Regions from separate parts of the Streptomyces sp. NPDC048419 genome, predicted to be linked through region 2. Evidence: riboswitches for the same ligand, from Rfam matches in the RefSeq annotation. Region 2 holds a riboswitch; the other holds the start of a gene.
The links. A riboswitch is a leader RNA that binds a small molecule or an ion and turns the genes downstream of it on or off. The one in region 2 is predicted to bind glycine.
Positions count from the first base shown of each region.

Region 1: another riboswitch for glycine. It lies ahead of gcvT (glycine cleavage system aminomethyltransferase GcvT); the one in region 2 lies ahead of gcvP (aminomethyl-transferring glycine dehydrogenase).

Region 1 is NZ_JBICXT010000007.1:33,263-40,801, forward strand. Features, by position in the region: gene ACGFYN_RS17050 (MOSC domain-containing protein) at 12-554, opposite strand; gene ACGFYN_RS17055 (GH25 family lysozyme) at 610-1,167, opposite strand; gene ACGFYN_RS17060 (L-serine ammonia-lyase) at 1,267-2,634, opposite strand; gene glyA (serine hydroxymethyltransferase) at 2,691-3,971, opposite strand; gene gcvH (glycine cleavage system protein GcvH) at 3,986-4,363, opposite strand; gene gcvT (glycine cleavage system aminomethyltransferase GcvT) at 4,483-5,601, opposite strand; glycine riboswitch at 5,746-5,838, opposite strand; gene ACGFYN_RS17080 (AAA family ATPase) at 6,024-6,701, shown strand; gene ACGFYN_RS17085 (enhanced serine sensitivity protein SseB) at 6,829-7,539, shown strand, end outside.
Region 2 is NZ_JBICXT010000010.1:284,842-292,380, reverse strand. Features, by position in the region: gene ACGFYN_RS22765 (MerR family transcriptional regulator) at 1-425, shown strand, start outside; gene ACGFYN_RS22760 (bifunctional nuclease family protein) at 510-983, shown strand; gene ACGFYN_RS22755 (MerR family transcriptional regulator) at 1,256-1,930, shown strand; partial or broken gene ACGFYN_RS22750 (DNA polymerase IV) at 2,011-3,453, shown strand; partial or broken gene ACGFYN_RS22745 (PRC-barrel domain-containing protein) at 3,375-3,746, opposite strand; glycine riboswitch at 3,860-3,955, shown strand; gene gcvP (aminomethyl-transferring glycine dehydrogenase) at 4,132-7,017, shown strand; gene ACGFYN_RS22735 (molybdopterin-binding protein) at 7,078-7,497, opposite strand; gene ACGFYN_RS22730 (ABC transporter ATP-binding protein) at 7,525-7,539, opposite strand, start outside.

The sequences.
Region 1 (7,539 bases), on a different contig from region 2:
CGCCGTAGGGCTCAGACGACCTCGAGGGGACGGTGCGGTCCGTCCGGCAGCTCGACCTCCACCGGGTCGCCCGGCCGCACCACTCCACCGGTCAGGACCACGCTCATGATCCCGGCCTTGCGCCAGGCCGCACCGTCCTCGTCCCGCCCGACCATCTGCTTCAGCAGCCCGTGCTCGAAGCCGTCGATCTGCGGACAGGGGTTGCGCAGGCCGGTGACCTCGACCACGGCCTCGTCGCCGAGGCGCAGCAGTGTTCCGGCGGGCAGGCCCAGCAGGTCGATCCCGCGCGTGGTGACGTTCTCGCCGAGCTGCCCGGCGGCGACCTCGTACCCGGCCGTCCGCACCTCGTCGAACAGCTCCTCGTGGATGAGGTGCACCTGCCGCAGGTTCGGCTGCGAGGGGTCCCTGCGCATCCGGCTCCGGTGCTTCACCGTCGTACCGGCGTGGACGTCCCCCTCCACCCCGAGCCCCGCGAGCAAGGTGATGCTCTCCCGGTTCGGCTTGGTGAACGAGTACACCCCGTTGCTGCTGACCGCACTGACCGACCCGCCCATGACGCCCCCTCCGCCGCACGACCCTGCGTCAGGACTCTATCCGGCGGCCCGGTCGTCAGGCGCCGGAGGCCCACTCCTTCAGGGCCGCCTTGTCGGCGAAGTCCGCGACGTCCTTGTCGTGCGGTTCGCTCGTGTACTGGTGGAAGCGCCACTTGGCCTTGATGCGGGGGTGGCCGGCGCTGACGTAGTCGGCGATCCAGAGGCCGTCACCCGCATACGACGTGCGGTCGATGTTGAGCCAGTAGTCCCTGTTCGTGTACAGGATCACCTGGTTGTTCGGGCGCAGTTCCTTGAGCTTGCGGATGAACAGGTCCTTCTCCGCGTTGCTCGCGTGCGTGCCCTCGCTGGTGGTCTCCCAGTCGACGGCGAGGACGTCGCCCGCCTTCTCGGGGGCGTGCTTCACGAAGTACTCGGCCTGGGCATCGAGATGGCCCGGCCACAGGAAGTGGTAGAAGCCGACGACGAGTCCGGCGTCACGTCCGTGCTTCGTCTGGGCGGTGAGCTTGGGGTTGACGTACGAACGGCCCTCCGTCGCCTTGATGAAGGCGAAGGAGAGGCCGTCGGTGCCGTACGAAGAGGACTGATATGCGCTTACGTCGATGCCGCGCAGCATGTTGGGACTCCCTGAAAGGCCGGTGGGGGGACAGGGGTTGATGTACCCCTCACCTTGGCACGGGTGATCCCCTCCGGATGTGGAAACAGGGTGGAAACGTCAACATTCGATGATGTTGACCGCGAGCCCTCCCCGCGCCGTCTCCTTGTACTTCACCGACATGTCGGCGCCGGTGTCCTTCATGGTCTTGATGACCTTGTCCAGGGACACTTTGTGCGAGCCGTCGCCGCGCATCGCCATCTTCGCGGCCGTGACCGCCTTGACCGCGGCCATGCCGTTGCGTTCGATGCACGGGATCTGGACGAGGCCGCCGACCGGGTCGCAGGTCAGGCCGAGGTTGTGCTCCATGCCGATCTCGGCGGCGTTCTCGACCTGTTCGGGGCTGCCGCCCAGCACCTCCGCCAGCGCGCCCGCCGCCATCGAGCAGGCCGAGCCGACCTCGCCCTGGCAGCCGACCTCGGCGCCGGAGATGGACGCGTTCTCCTTGAAGAGCATGCCGATCGCGCCCGCGGCGAGCAGGAAACGCACGACGCCGTCCTCGTCGGCGCCCGGCACGAAGTTGATGTAGTAATGCAGAACGGCGGGGATGATGCCCGCGGCGCCGTTCGTGGGTGCGGTGACGACCCGGCCGCCCGCCGCGTTCTCCTCGTTCACCGCCATCGCATAGAGCGTGATCCACTCCATCGCGTGCGCCAACGGGTCGCCCTCGGCGCGGAGTTGGCGCGCGGAGACGGCGGCACGGCGCCGTACCTTAAGACCGCCCGGCAGGATGCCCTCGCGGGAGATGCCGCTCGCGACGCATGCCTGCATGACCCGCCAGATCTCCAGCAGTCCGGTGCGGATCTCGTCCTCGGTGCGCCAGGCGCGCTCGTTCTCCAGCATCAGCGCGGAGATCGACAGGCCGGTCTCCTTGGTCAGGCGCAGCAGTTCGTCGCCTGTGCGGAACTGGTACTTCAGCACGGTGTCGTCGAGCTTGATGCGGTCCGCGCCGACCGCGTCCTCGTCGACGACGAAGCCGCCGCCGACCGAGTAGTACGTCTTGGACAGCAGCTCCGTGCCGTCCGCGTCGTACGCCCACAGCGTCATGCCGTTGGCGTGGTACGGAAGTGCCTTGCGGCGGTGCAGCTTGAGGTCGTCGTCGAAGGAGAACGGGATCTCGTGCTCACCGAGCAGCCGGATACGCCGCTCCGCCTTGATCTGCGCGATGCGGTCGTCGGCCGTCTCCACATCCACCGTGCGCGGCGAGGCGCCCTCCAGACCGAGGAGCACCGCCTTGGGGGTGCCGTGGCCGTGGCCGGTCGCGCCCAGGGAGCCGTACAGCTCGGAGCGCACCGAGGCGACCGAGCCCAGCAGCTCCTCGTTGCGTAGTCTGCGGGCGAACATGCGGGCCGCGCGCATCGGGCCCACCGTGTGGGAACTGGACGGGCCTATGCCGATCGAGAACAGATCGAACACCGAGATGGCCACGGAAAATCCTCCTGAGAGGGTGGGGGCACACGTCCTCGGGTGCCCCCACCACGGAACTACTTGTTCAGACCCGGGTAGAGCGGGTGCTTGTCGGCGAGGGCTTCGACCCTGGCCCTGAGTGCCTGGGCGTCGGCCTCGGTGAAGGGGGACGGCGCCTTCAGCGTCTCGGCGATCACGTCCGCGACCTCGGCGAAGTCCTGCGCGCCGAAGCCGCGGGTGGCCAGCGCCGGGGTACCGATCCGCAGCCCGGAGGTCACCATCGGCGGACGCGGGTCGTCGGGCACCGCGTTGCGGTTGACCGTGATCCCCACCTCGTGCAGCCGGTCCTCGGCCTGCTGCCCGTCCAGCTCGCTCTCGCGCAGGTCGACCAGGATCAGATGCACGTCGGTGCCACCGGAGAGCACGTTCACCCCGGCCGCCCGCGCGTCCGCGGCGGTCAGCCGCTCGGCCAGGATGCGCGCACCCTCCACCGTACGCCGCTGCCGCTCCGCGAACTCCTGGCTCGCCGCCACCTTGAAGGACACCGCCTTCGCGGCGATCACATGCTCCAGCGGGCCGCCCTGGAAGCCGGGGAAGACCGAGGAGTTGAGCTTCTTCGCGAAGTCCTTCCTGGCCAGGATGATGCCGCCGCGCGGCCCGCCCAGCGTCTTGTGCGTGGTGGAGGTGACCACATCGGCGTGCTCGACCGGGTTGGGGTGCAGCCCGGCCGCGACCAGACCGGCGAAGTGCGCCATGTCCACCCACAGGTAGGCGCCGACCTCGTCGGCGATCCGGCGGAACGCGGCGAAGTCCAGCTGGCGCGGGTAGGCCGACCAGCCCGCGATGATCACCTTCGGGCGGTGCTCCTTGGCCAGCCTCTCCAGCTCGGCCATGTCCACCAGCCCGCTGGCCGGGTCCACGTGGTAGGCGACCACGTGGAACTGCTTGCCGGAGAAGTTCAGCCGCATCCCGTGGGTCAGGTGCCCGCCGTGCGCGAGGTCCAGCCCGAGGATGGTGTCGCCGGGCCGGGCCAGCGCGAACAGCGCGGCCTGGTTGGCGGAGGCGCCCGAGTGCGGCTGGACGTTGGCGTACTCGGCGCCGAAGAGGTCCTTGACCCGGTCGATGGCGATCTGCTCGGCGACATCGACGTGCTCGCAGCCGCCGTAGTAGCGCCGGCCCGGGTAGCCCTCGGCGTACTTGTTGGTCAGGACCGAGCCCTGGGCCTCCATCACCGCCAGCGGCGCGAAGTTCTCGGAGGCGATCATCTCCAGGGTCGACTGCTGGCGCACCAGCTCGGCGTCGACCGCCGCGGCGATCTCCGGGTCCAGCTCATGCAGGGACGTGTTCAGGACAGACATGCGTCTACGGCTCCTCAGCCGGCGTTCTGGGCGGTGTACTCGTCGGCGGAGAGCAGGTCGGACGGCTCGTCGGTGAGCCGGACCTTGAACAGCCAGCCGCCCTCGAAGGGGGCCGAGTTCACCAGGGACGGGTCGTTGACGACGTCCTCGTTGATCTCGGTGATCTCACCGGTGACGGGGGAGTACAGGTCGCTGACCGACTTGGTCGACTCCAGCTCGCCGCAGGTCTCGCCCGCGGTCACCGCGGAGCCGACCTCGGGAAGCTGTGCGTAGACGACGTCGCCGAGCGCGTTCGCCGCGAACTCGGTGATGCCGACCGTCGAGACGCCGTCCTCGGCGGCCGACAGCCACTCGTGCTCCTTGCTGTAGCGCAGCTGCTGCGGGTTGCTCATGGCCTGAATTCTCCTGTATGCGCGGAGGTGCTGGGAAATGGGGGACTGCTGAATGCGTGTGTGAACAGGGAGATGTGCGCAGGGTCACGTCCGTGGACCCGGTCGCACCCGTCCAGTGTCTACTTCTGGCGCTTGTAGAACGGCAGTGCCACGACCTCGTACGGTTCGTGGCTGCCCCGGATGTCCACGCCGACGCCGGACGTGCCGGGCGCCGCGTGCGCCGCGTCGACGTACGCCATCGCGATCGGCCTGCCCAGCGTGGGGGAGGGGGCGCCGGAGGTGACCTCGCCGACCACCGCGCCGCCGGCGACGACCGGGTACCCGGAGCGCGGGACCCGGCGGCCCTCGGCGACCAGACCGACCAGGACGCGCGGCGGGTTCTCCTGCGCGCGGGCGGCAGCCTCCTGCAGGGCGGCACGCCCCACGAAGTCGCCCTCCTTCTCGAACTTCACCACCCGGCCGAGCCCGGCGTCGAAGGGGGTGAGGGAGGTCGACAGCTCGTGCCCGTACAGCGGCATGCCCGCCTCCAGGCGCAGGGTGTCCCGGCAGGACAGCCCGCAGGGGACCAGGCCGGCGCCCTCGCCGGCCTTGGTGAGCGCCTGCCACAGCTCGACGGCGTGCTCCGGCTTCACGAACAGCTCGAAGCCGTCCTCGCCGGTGTAGCCGGTGCGCGCGATCAGCGCGGGGACGCCGGCGACGGTGCCGGGCAGGCCCGCGTAGTACTTGAGGCCGTCGAGGTCGGCGTCGGTCAGGGACTTGAGGATCCCGGGCGACTCGGGGCCCTGCACGGCGAGCAGCGCGTAGGCGTCCCGGTCGTCGCGCACCTCGGCGTCGAAGCCCGCGGCCCGCTCGGTCAGGGCGTCCAGCACGACCTGGGCGTTGGAGGCGTTGGCCACGACCATGTACTCGGTCTCGCCGAGCCGGTAGACGATCAGGTCGTCCAGGATGCCGCCGTCGGCCCGGCAGATCATGGTGTAGCGGGCGCGGCCGAGGCCCACGGAGGCGAGGTTGCCGACCAGGGCGAAGTTGAGCAGGGCGGCGGCCTGCGGGCCGGTGACCGTGATCTCGCCCATGTGCGAGAGGTCGAAGAGGCCGGCCCGAGTGCGCACCGCGAGGTGCTCGTCGCGCTCGGAGCCGTAGCGCAGGGGCATGTCCCAGCCGGCGAAGTCGGTCATCGTCGCGCCGAGCGAGCGATGCAGCGCATCGAGCGCGGTACGGCGCGGTTCGGTACTGCTCATCGGTCCGTCTCCCAAGTCATGACAGATGGTTGTTCCTCCCCATCTGTCATCGGAACCTGAGAGGTTCGCCCTGATCGCGGCAGGCGATCGGGGTTTGCACCTTGGGTGGAGCCACTGACGCAGCGGCCCGCTTTTCAGATGTGCCTCGCCCGCGCGGTAACGGGGCCTGAGAGATTCAAGGGAGGAACTTGCTCCTTCGGCGCCCCAGCGGTCTGGGGACTCTCCCGCGCGGATTCAAGCGGCCGGTATGCAGTTGGCGCGCACATCATTGCACGCCTTCTCCACGGGGGGCAGGTCCGCATCCGCCCCTCCCCTTTGTGACCGGCTTGTGGCAGAGCGATCACGAAAACACGAGGCACCGCGCATTACCTTCTCTTTACACTCGACGGGCAGGGAATCCGCACCCGGCCCAGGGGAGGACGATCACGGTGAACAGGCCCACGGCGTACGCCACGACCTCGGCTGTCACGCTGCCGAAGCAGGCCGCGGCTCCGGCCCGCGAGGCATGCGGGGGCCGGGCTCCTGTGGTCCGCGACCTGCGCGACCGCTCGGGGCGCAGCCCGCACGCCCTGCTCTTCGGCCCGCAGGACCTCGTGGTGATCACCGGCCTGCCCGGCAGCGGCAAGTCCACGCTGATGGAGCGCGCGGTGCGGGGTGTCCGCATCGACTCCCAGGACACCCGCGACCGCTGGGCCGCCCGCCTGCCCCGCCTCCTGCCGTACGCGCTCTACCGCCCCCTGGTCCGCCTCGCGCACTACACCGGCCTGCGCCAGGCCCTGCGCGGCGGCGAGGGCGCCGTCGTGCACGACTGCGGCACGCAGGCCTGGGTGCGCGGCTGGCTGGCCCGCGCGGCCCGACGCCGCGGCGGCACCCTGCACCTGCTGCTCCTGGACGTCACTCCGGGCACCGCCCTCCGGGGCCAGCGCGAGCGCGGCCGAGGCGTCTCCCGCTACGCCTTCCTGCGGCACCGCACGGCGGCCGCCCGGCTGATCCGCTCCGCCGAGCGCGGTGACCTGCCCGAGGGCGTGGGCTCGGCGGTGCTCCTGGACCGGGACGCGGCGGACGTGCTGCGCAGGATCGGCTTCACGGGCCGACCCTGATGAGGGCCGGGCCCTCGCCCCTCCCACCCGCTAGCCTTTCCAGCCTCAGCAGTGGCTCTCGAAAGCAGCGGTTCTCGAAGGCACTGGTTCTCAACAGCAGTGGTTCTCAGCAGGCGGTCGGACACAGATGGACTTCCCAGCGGATCTTCCCGCGGACTTTCCCATGCAGGCGCACCCCCATCCGCACGGCGGATGGCCCGGCAACGAGCTGGAGGAGGTGCTGTCGGCCTCCCTCGGCATACCCTCCGCGGGCGGCCGAATCATCGAGGTGCTCGGCCGCAGCTTCCTCTGGGTGCCGCTGCCGAGCGGCGGCGGACCGCACAGCGGCCCCCTGGACCTGCCCTCACTGGAGATCGAGGGCCAGGCCTACGTCCCGGTCTTCAGCTCCGAGGAGCAGTTCCGGCACGTGGTCGGAGCCCACATGTCCTACACGATCGCCCCGGCGGTCGAGTTCGCCCGCGGCCTGCCCCCGCAGGTCGGTCTGGCGATCAACCCGGACGGCGTGGTCGGCGTACCGCTCCCGCCGGCCGCCGTCGCCGAACTGTGCCGGGTGGGCCGCACGCCGCTGGACGGCCCGGCCACCGGCGCCCGCGTCCGCCTCTACGAGCCGGACTGGCAGGACGATCCGGTCGACTTCCTGGCCGCCGCCTCCGCCGAGTTCGCGGCGACCGGCGTGGTCGTCTCGGCCCGCCGGTGCCTCGCGGCCGTGGAGACCGCGGACCCTGTGATGTTCGTCGGCGTCGAACTCTCCCACCGGGAGGGCGACCTGAGGGCGCTTCCCCTCCAGGCGCTGGAGCGGGCCGTGACCGGGGTCCCGGTCCCGTGGCCGGTCAACCTC
Region 2 (7,539 bases):
CCGTGGGGCGCCAGCGGGACGGCGAGCCCCTTCTGGAGGCGTCCGAAGAACCCACGGTGGCCCGGATCGGACGGGACGAGCTGATCACGGCCGCCGGGATCGGTGAACAGCAGCTCGAGGAGTGGGAGTCGTACGGGCTCGTCGCCCCGATGCCGGACGGCACGTACGACGCGGAGGCGGCTACCGTCGCCTCGCTCGTCCTGGAACTCGGCCGTTTCGGGATCGAGCCGCGGCACCTGAGAGCCATGAAGGGCGCCGCCGAGCGTGAGGCGGGGCTCGTGGACCAGGTGGTGGCGCCGCTGAAGCGCCACCGCAACCCGCAGACCAGGGCACATGCCGAGGCGCGCACGAAGGAACTGGCGGCGCTGACGGTGAAGCTGCACGCCGCGCTCGTGCAGACCGCGCTCGGTGTGCGACTGCCCTGATACGGCGTGCGAGCGCAGGCCGGATCGTCCCCCCGTTCTCTGCCCGACTACCCAAACGTCCCGGGCACGTCCTAGGGTTACTGTGTGAACGAGCTCGATGTCGTAGGTGTCCGGGTCGAAATGCCCTCCAACCAGCCGATCGTGCTCCTGCGTGAAGTGGGAGGCGATCGCTACCTCCCCATCTGGATCGGTCCGGGGGAGGCGACTGCGATCGCCTTCGCCCAGCAGGGCATGGCCCCCGCACGACCGCTGACCCACGACCTGTTCAAGGACGTGCTGGAGGCCGTCGGTCAGGAGCTCACCGAGGTGCGTATCACGGACCTGCGGGAAGGCGTGTTCTACGCGGAGCTGGTGTTCGCCAGCGGAGTCGAGGTCAGTGCCCGTCCGTCCGACGCCATAGCGCTGGCCCTGCGGACCGGCACGCCGATCTACGGCAGCGACGGCGTGCTCGACGACGCGGGCATCGCGATTCCGGACGAGCAGGAGGACGAGGTGGAGAAGTTCCGCGAGTTCCTCGACCAGATCTCGCCGGAGGACTTCGGGACCAGCAGCCAGTGAGACGTGCGCGGCCCGGCGGACCCATGGTCGGCGACGGGGCCGGACGGTGGCCGGAGACGGCCCAAATGCCGACATCTGCCAGTCAAGTGCCGGTGGCGGGAGGGAGCGTCCTACGGCTCTCCCCGAAGGCATTCGGCTAGCCTTTCCCCGCGGTTGGGTGCGGGAAACCACTCGCAGGGTGATTATCACTCGGCGTGCCGAGTGTGGCGGTCGTTGACGCACCCCTGGTGGCTGCCTACCGTCGAGGGGGCAGGTCAAGGACGGAGGTCGGCGTGAGAAGTAGCGGCGACGGTACGGCTGGGGGAGCCCCTGGACGCAGTCCGGGGGAGAGCGGTCCGTACCCTCCCCCTGGCTCTCGGCTCCGCTCGGGCGGGGGGTATCCCCAGCACGGTGGCGCGGCCGATCACGCTCCGCAGCGACCGGCGGCCGTGCCGAGCGGCACGGAGGCGGCGTCCGAGGAGATCGGCTACCGCGGGCCGACGGCCTGCGCGGCCGCCGGCATCACCTACCGGCAACTGGACTACTGGGCCCGCACCGGGCTCGTCGAGCCGAGCGTGCGGCCCGCCTACGGGTCGGGGACACAGCGCCTGTACAGCTTCCGGGACGTCGTCGTCCTGAAGATCGTCAAACGGTTCCTGGACACGGGCGTGTCCCTGCAGAACATCCGTACCGCGGTGCAGCATCTGCGTGAGCGCGGATTCCGGGACCTGGAGCGGATGACGCTGATGAGCGACGGTGCCACGGTCTACGAGTGCACCTCTCCCGACGAGGTGCACGCGCTGCTCCAGGGCGGCCAGGGCATCTTCGGGATCGCCGTCGGCGTGGTGTGGCGGGACGTCGAGAGCGCGCTCTCGCAGCTGCACGGCGAGCGGGTCGACACCGGCGAGACCCTGGTCGGGCACAATCCGGCGGACGAGCTGGCGCGGCGGCGCAACCGGGCCGTCTGACCGCGTTTCCCCGTGGCGTCGCAGGGCGCCCGGGCGGTCGTAGGGCGGCATTGTCAGTGGCGTAGGGCAGCATCGGACATGTGAGAAACGCGGCCACGATCCTGCATCTCGACATGGATGCCTTCTACGCCTCGGTGGAGCAGGCATCCAAGCCGAGTCTGCGTGGAAAAGCCGTGATCGTGGGCGGGCTGGGGCCGCGCGGGGTGGTCGCGACGGCCTCGTACGAGGCGCGGGTCTTCGGGGTGCGGTCCGCGATGCCCATGGCGCAGGCCCGGCGGCTCGCGCCGAACGCCGCCTATCTGGTGCCACGCTTCGGTGTCTACAAGGCGATCAGCGAGCAGGTGATGGCGTTGCTGCACTCGCTGTCGCCGTTGGTGGAGCCGCTCAGTCTGGACGAGGCCTTCGTGGATCTGGAGGCCGGGGAGGCGGCCTGGGACGACGCCTCGGCGCGGCTGGTGGGGGAGAAGCTGCGCGGGGACATACGGACCGGGACGGGGCTCACCGGATCCGTGGGGCTGGCCGCGTCGAAGATGGTCGCGAAGATCGCCTCCGAGGAGGCCAAGCCGGACGGTCTGGTGCTGATCGAGCCGGGGACCGAGCGGGCGCTGCTCGGCCCTATGTCGGTGCGGACGCTGCCGGGCGTGGGGCCGGCGACGGGGGACCATCTGAGACGGGCCGGGATCAGCACCGTCGACGAGATCGCCGAAGCCGGCGAGGACGAGCTCGTACGGCTGCTGGGCAAGGCCCATGGGCACGCGCTGTACGCCATGGCGCTGGCGCACGACGACCGGCCGGTGGTCGCCGAGCGGGAGACCAAGTCGGTGTCGGTCGAGGACACCTACGACGTGGACATCCACGACCGGCTCCGGGTCGGGCTCGAGGTGCAGCGGCTGGCCGACCGGTGTGTGCGGCGGTTGCGCGAGGCCGGGCTCTCGGGGCGGACGATCGTGCTCAAGGTGCGGCGCTACGACTTCTCGACGCTGACCCGCTCCGAGACGCTGCGGGGTCCCACGGACGATCCGGGGGTGGTGCGGGAGGCGGCGGCGCGGCTGCTGGACACGGTGGACACCACGGGCGGGGTACGGCTGCTCGGGGTCGGGGTCAGCGGGCTCGCGGACTACACGCAGGAGGATCTGTTCGCGCAGGCGGCGGGGGAGGGGGCGGCCGCGCCGGTGGAGGAGGCGGCGGACGAACCTGTGCGGGTGGAGCCGACGCCCGCCGAGCGGCGCTGGCCCTCGGGGCGCGATGTGCGGCACGGCGAGTTCGGGCACGGGTGGGTGCAGGGCAGCGGCCTGGGGCGGGTCACGGTGCGGTTCGAGACGCCTGATTCGGAGCCGGGACGGGTGCGGACGTTCCGGACCGACGACCCCGACCTCGAGCCGGCGGAACCGCTGCCGTTGGTGGCGCAGGGACCGGGCACCACCTTTGCCGAGGTGTCCTAGGCGTCGGTGTCCCCCGTGCCCGCGAGCTTGCCGAAGGAGCGGTCCGGGGCGGAGGGAGGTGTTGCGCTGTCGAGACCGTAGTGGTGGTAGAGCTGGAGCTCCTGTTCGGGGGAGAGGTGACGGCCGACACCGAAGTCCGGGGCGTCCTTGATCAGGGTCCGGTCGAAGGGGACCTGCAGGGTGCCTTCGACCAGTTCGCTGGGTGCCAGGGGGACGAAGGCGTCCCGGGAGAAAAGGCCGGTGCGTATGGCCGCCCACTCCGGCACGCCGGTCGCGTCGTCGAGGTAGACCTCGTCGATGGTGCCGAGCTTGGTGCCATTGCGGTCGAACGCCTTGCGGCCGATCAGGTTGCGCGGATCGATCTCGGTCTGCACGGTCCCTCCACTTGGTCGCAACTCATCCCTAAGCACTACAAAAGAGCACAACGGGCGAGGTGGCCACTCGGAGGATCGGTCTGTGTGCACGCTGGTAGGCTGACAGCGGCTGCTGACCCCGTGCGGGAGAGTCCTCCAGACATCATCGGAGGCGCCGAAGGAGCAAATCCTCCCCGGAATCTCTCAGGCACACGTACCGCGCGGACGAGGTCACTCTGGAAAGCAGGGCGGGTGTCGACGGCTTCCGCTCTCACCGACGGTGAAAACCGGGCGCTCTCGGGCGACCTGGTGAAACTCTCAGGTTGAGATGACAGAGGGGGAGGCCGTCCGGGTACCCGTGCAGTGGTGCCCCTCGAAGGTCGTGTCGACCAGGAGGCCTCCGCAAATGACCCCGCATCGCATTCCGCTCACCGAGCTGGAGAAGGGCATTCCCTTCGAACAGCGTCACATCGGCCCCGATCACGAGGCCCGGGCCAAGATGCTCGCGCAGGTCGGCTACGGCTCGCTGGACGAGCTCACGGCCGCCGCGGTCCCGGATGTGATCAAGAACGCCGACGCCCTGGAGCTGCCGGGCGCGCGCACCGAGGCCGAGGTGCTGGCCGAGCTGCGCTCGCTCGCCGACCGCAACCAGGTGCTCGACTCCATGATCGGGCTCGGGTACTACGGCACGTTCACGCCGCCGGTGATCCTGCGCAACGTCATGGAGAACCCGGCCTGGTACACGGCCTACACGCCGTACCAGCCGGAGATCTCGCAGGGTCGGCTCGAGGCGCTGCTGAACTTCCAGACCATGGTCGCCGACCTCACCGGCCTGCCCACCTCCGGTGCCTCGCTGCTCGACGAGGGCACGGCCGCCGCCGAGGCCGTGGCGCTGTCCCGGCGCATGGGCAAGAACAAGAAGGGCCTGTTCCTGGTCGACGCGGACGTGCTGCCGCAGACCATCGCCGTGATCGAGACCCGTGCCGAACCGGCCGGTGTGGAGATCGTGGTCGCCGACCTCGCCGACGGCATCCCGGCCGAGGTCGCCGGGCGGGAGATCAACGGCGTGCTGGTGCAGTACCCGGGCGCCTCCGGTGTCGTACGCGACATCAAGCCGCTGATCGACCAGGCGCACGAGCTGGGCGCGCTCGTCACCGTCGCCGCCGACCTGCTCGCGCTGACGCTGCTGAAGTCCCCGGGTGAGCTCGGTGCGGACATCGCCGTCGGCACGACGCAGCGCTTCGGTGTGCCGATGGGCTTCGGCGGGCCGCACGCCGGCTACATGGCGGTGCGTGAGAAGTTCGCGCGCAGCCTGCCCGGGCGGCTCGTGGGCGTGTCCGTGGACGCCGACGGCCACAAGGCCTACCGGCTCGCGCTGCAGACCCGTGAGCAGCACATCCGGCGCGAGAAGGCCACCAGCAACATCTGCACCGCGCAGGTGCTGCTCGCCGTCATGGCCGGAATGTACGCCGTCTACCACGGGCCTGAGGGTCTGCGGGCCATCGCGCAGCGCACCCACCGCTACGCCACGATCCTCGCCGAAGGGCTGCGGGCCGGCGGTGTCGAGATCGTGCACGGCTCCTACTTCGACACGCTCACGGTGCGGGTGCCGGGCCGTGCCGCCGAGGTCGTGGGCGCCGCGCGGGAGAACGGCGTGAACCTGCGCCTCGTCGACGCCGACCAGGTGTCGATCGCCTGCGACGAGACCACCAAGCGCGCTCAAGTGGCCGCCGTGTGGGCCGCGTTCGGGATCGAGGCCGACATCGAGGCGCTGGACGCGGCCGCCGAGGAGGCGGTCCCGCAGGGCCTGCTGCGCAGCGACGCCGTCCTGACCCACCCCGTCTTCCACCAGAACCGCTCCGAGACCGCGATGCTGCGCTACCTGCGCCGGCTGGCGGACCGCGACTACGCGCTCGACCGCGGCATGATCCCGCTGGGCTCCTGCACCATGAAGCTCAACGCGACCACGGAGATGGAGCCGGTCACCTGGCCCGAGTTCGGGCAGCTGCACCCCTTCGCGCCCGCCGAGCAGGCCGGCGGCTACCTCACGCTCATCCGCGAGCTGGAGGAACGTCTCGCCGAGGTCACCGGGTACGACAAGGTGTCGCTGCAGCCCAACGCCGGGTCGCAGGGTGAGCTGGCGGGTCTCCTCGCGGTGCGCGGCTACCACCGGGCCAACGGTGACGAGCAGCGGACCGTGTGCCTCATCCCCTCCTCGGCGCACGGCACCAATGCCGCCAGCGCCGTCATGGCCGGCATGAAGGTCGTCGTCGTGAAGACCGCCGAGGACGGCGAGATTGACGTCGAGGACCTGCGGGCGAAGATCGAGCAGCACCGCGACGAGCTGTCCGTGCTGATGATCACGTACCCGTCGACGCACGGTGTGTTCGAGGAGCACGTCGCCGACATCTGCGCCCAGGTGCACGAGGCCGGCGGTCAGGTCTACGTCGACGGCGCCAACCTCAACGCGCTGGTGGGGCTCGCCAAGCCGGGCCACTTCGGCGGCGACGTCTCGCACCTCAACCTGCACAAGACCTTCTGCATCCCGCACGGCGGCGGGGGTCCCGGCGTCGGCCCGGTCGGCGTACGGGCGCACCTGGCGCCGTATCTGCCGAACCACCCGATGCAGCCGGCGGCCGGTCCGGAGACGGGTGTCGGACCGATCTCGGCCGCCCCGTGGGGCAGCGCCGGCATCCTGCCGATCTCGTGGGCGTACGTCCGGCTCATGGGCGGCGAGGGCCTGAAGCGGGCCACGCAGGTCGCCGTGCTGTCCGCCAACTACGTCGCCAAGCGGCTCGAGCCGCACTTCCCCGTGCTCTACACCGGCCCCGGCGGGCTGGTCGCGCACGAGTGCATCATCGACCTGCGGCCGCTGACCAAGGCGACCGGCGTGAGCGTCGACGACGTCGCCAAGCGGCTGATCGACTACGGCTTCCACGCGCCGACGATGTCGTTCCCGGTGGCCGGCACGCTGATGATCGAGCCGACCGAGTCCGAGGACCTCATCGAGCTGGACCGGTTCTGCGAGGCGATGATCGCCATCCGGGCGGAGATCGAGAAGGTCGGGGCGGCCGAATGGCCGGCCGACGACAACCCGCTGCGGAACGCCCCGCACACCGCCGCCGCGCTCGGTGCGGAGTGGGAGCACGCGTACACCCGCGAGGAGGCCGTCTTCCCGGCCGGGGTGTCCGCCGCCGACAAGTACTGGCCGCCGGTGCGCCGGATCGACCAGGCCTTCGGCGACCGCAACCTGGTCTGTTCCTGCCCGCCGCTGGACGCGTACGAGGACTGAGACCGGTAGTCATCACGAGCTGCGACGTGAAGGGCCCCGCTTCGGCGGGGCCCTTCCGCGTCACACGGTCGCCAGCGAGACCTCGGTCGACTTGATCACTGCCACGACCGTGGAGCCGGTGGTGAGACCGATGTCCGTGGCCGCGTCCGTGGTGATCGCGGCGGTCAGTTCGCCTCCCTCGACGGAGACCTTCACCGTGGTCATGGCCTGCCCGGAGGTGACGGCGGTGACCGCGCCGGGCAGCTGGTTGCGGATGGAGAGGCCCTCGACGGGGGCGGTGGAGAGGGCGATCTCGGTGGACTTCACCAGGGTGCGCACGGCGGAACCCTCGGTGAGGCCGAGGTCGTTCACGGCTTCCCGGGTGATGGCCGCCGTGATCTCCTGCCCGCCGTCGAGACGGACCTTCACGGTGGCCATGGCCTCGCCCGGGGTGATGGCGGTGACCGTGCCGGGGAGCTGGTTGCGGATGCTCAGGGTCATGGCCCCGACCGTAATGCGCGAGAGAGGTCAGGCCGGGTAGGC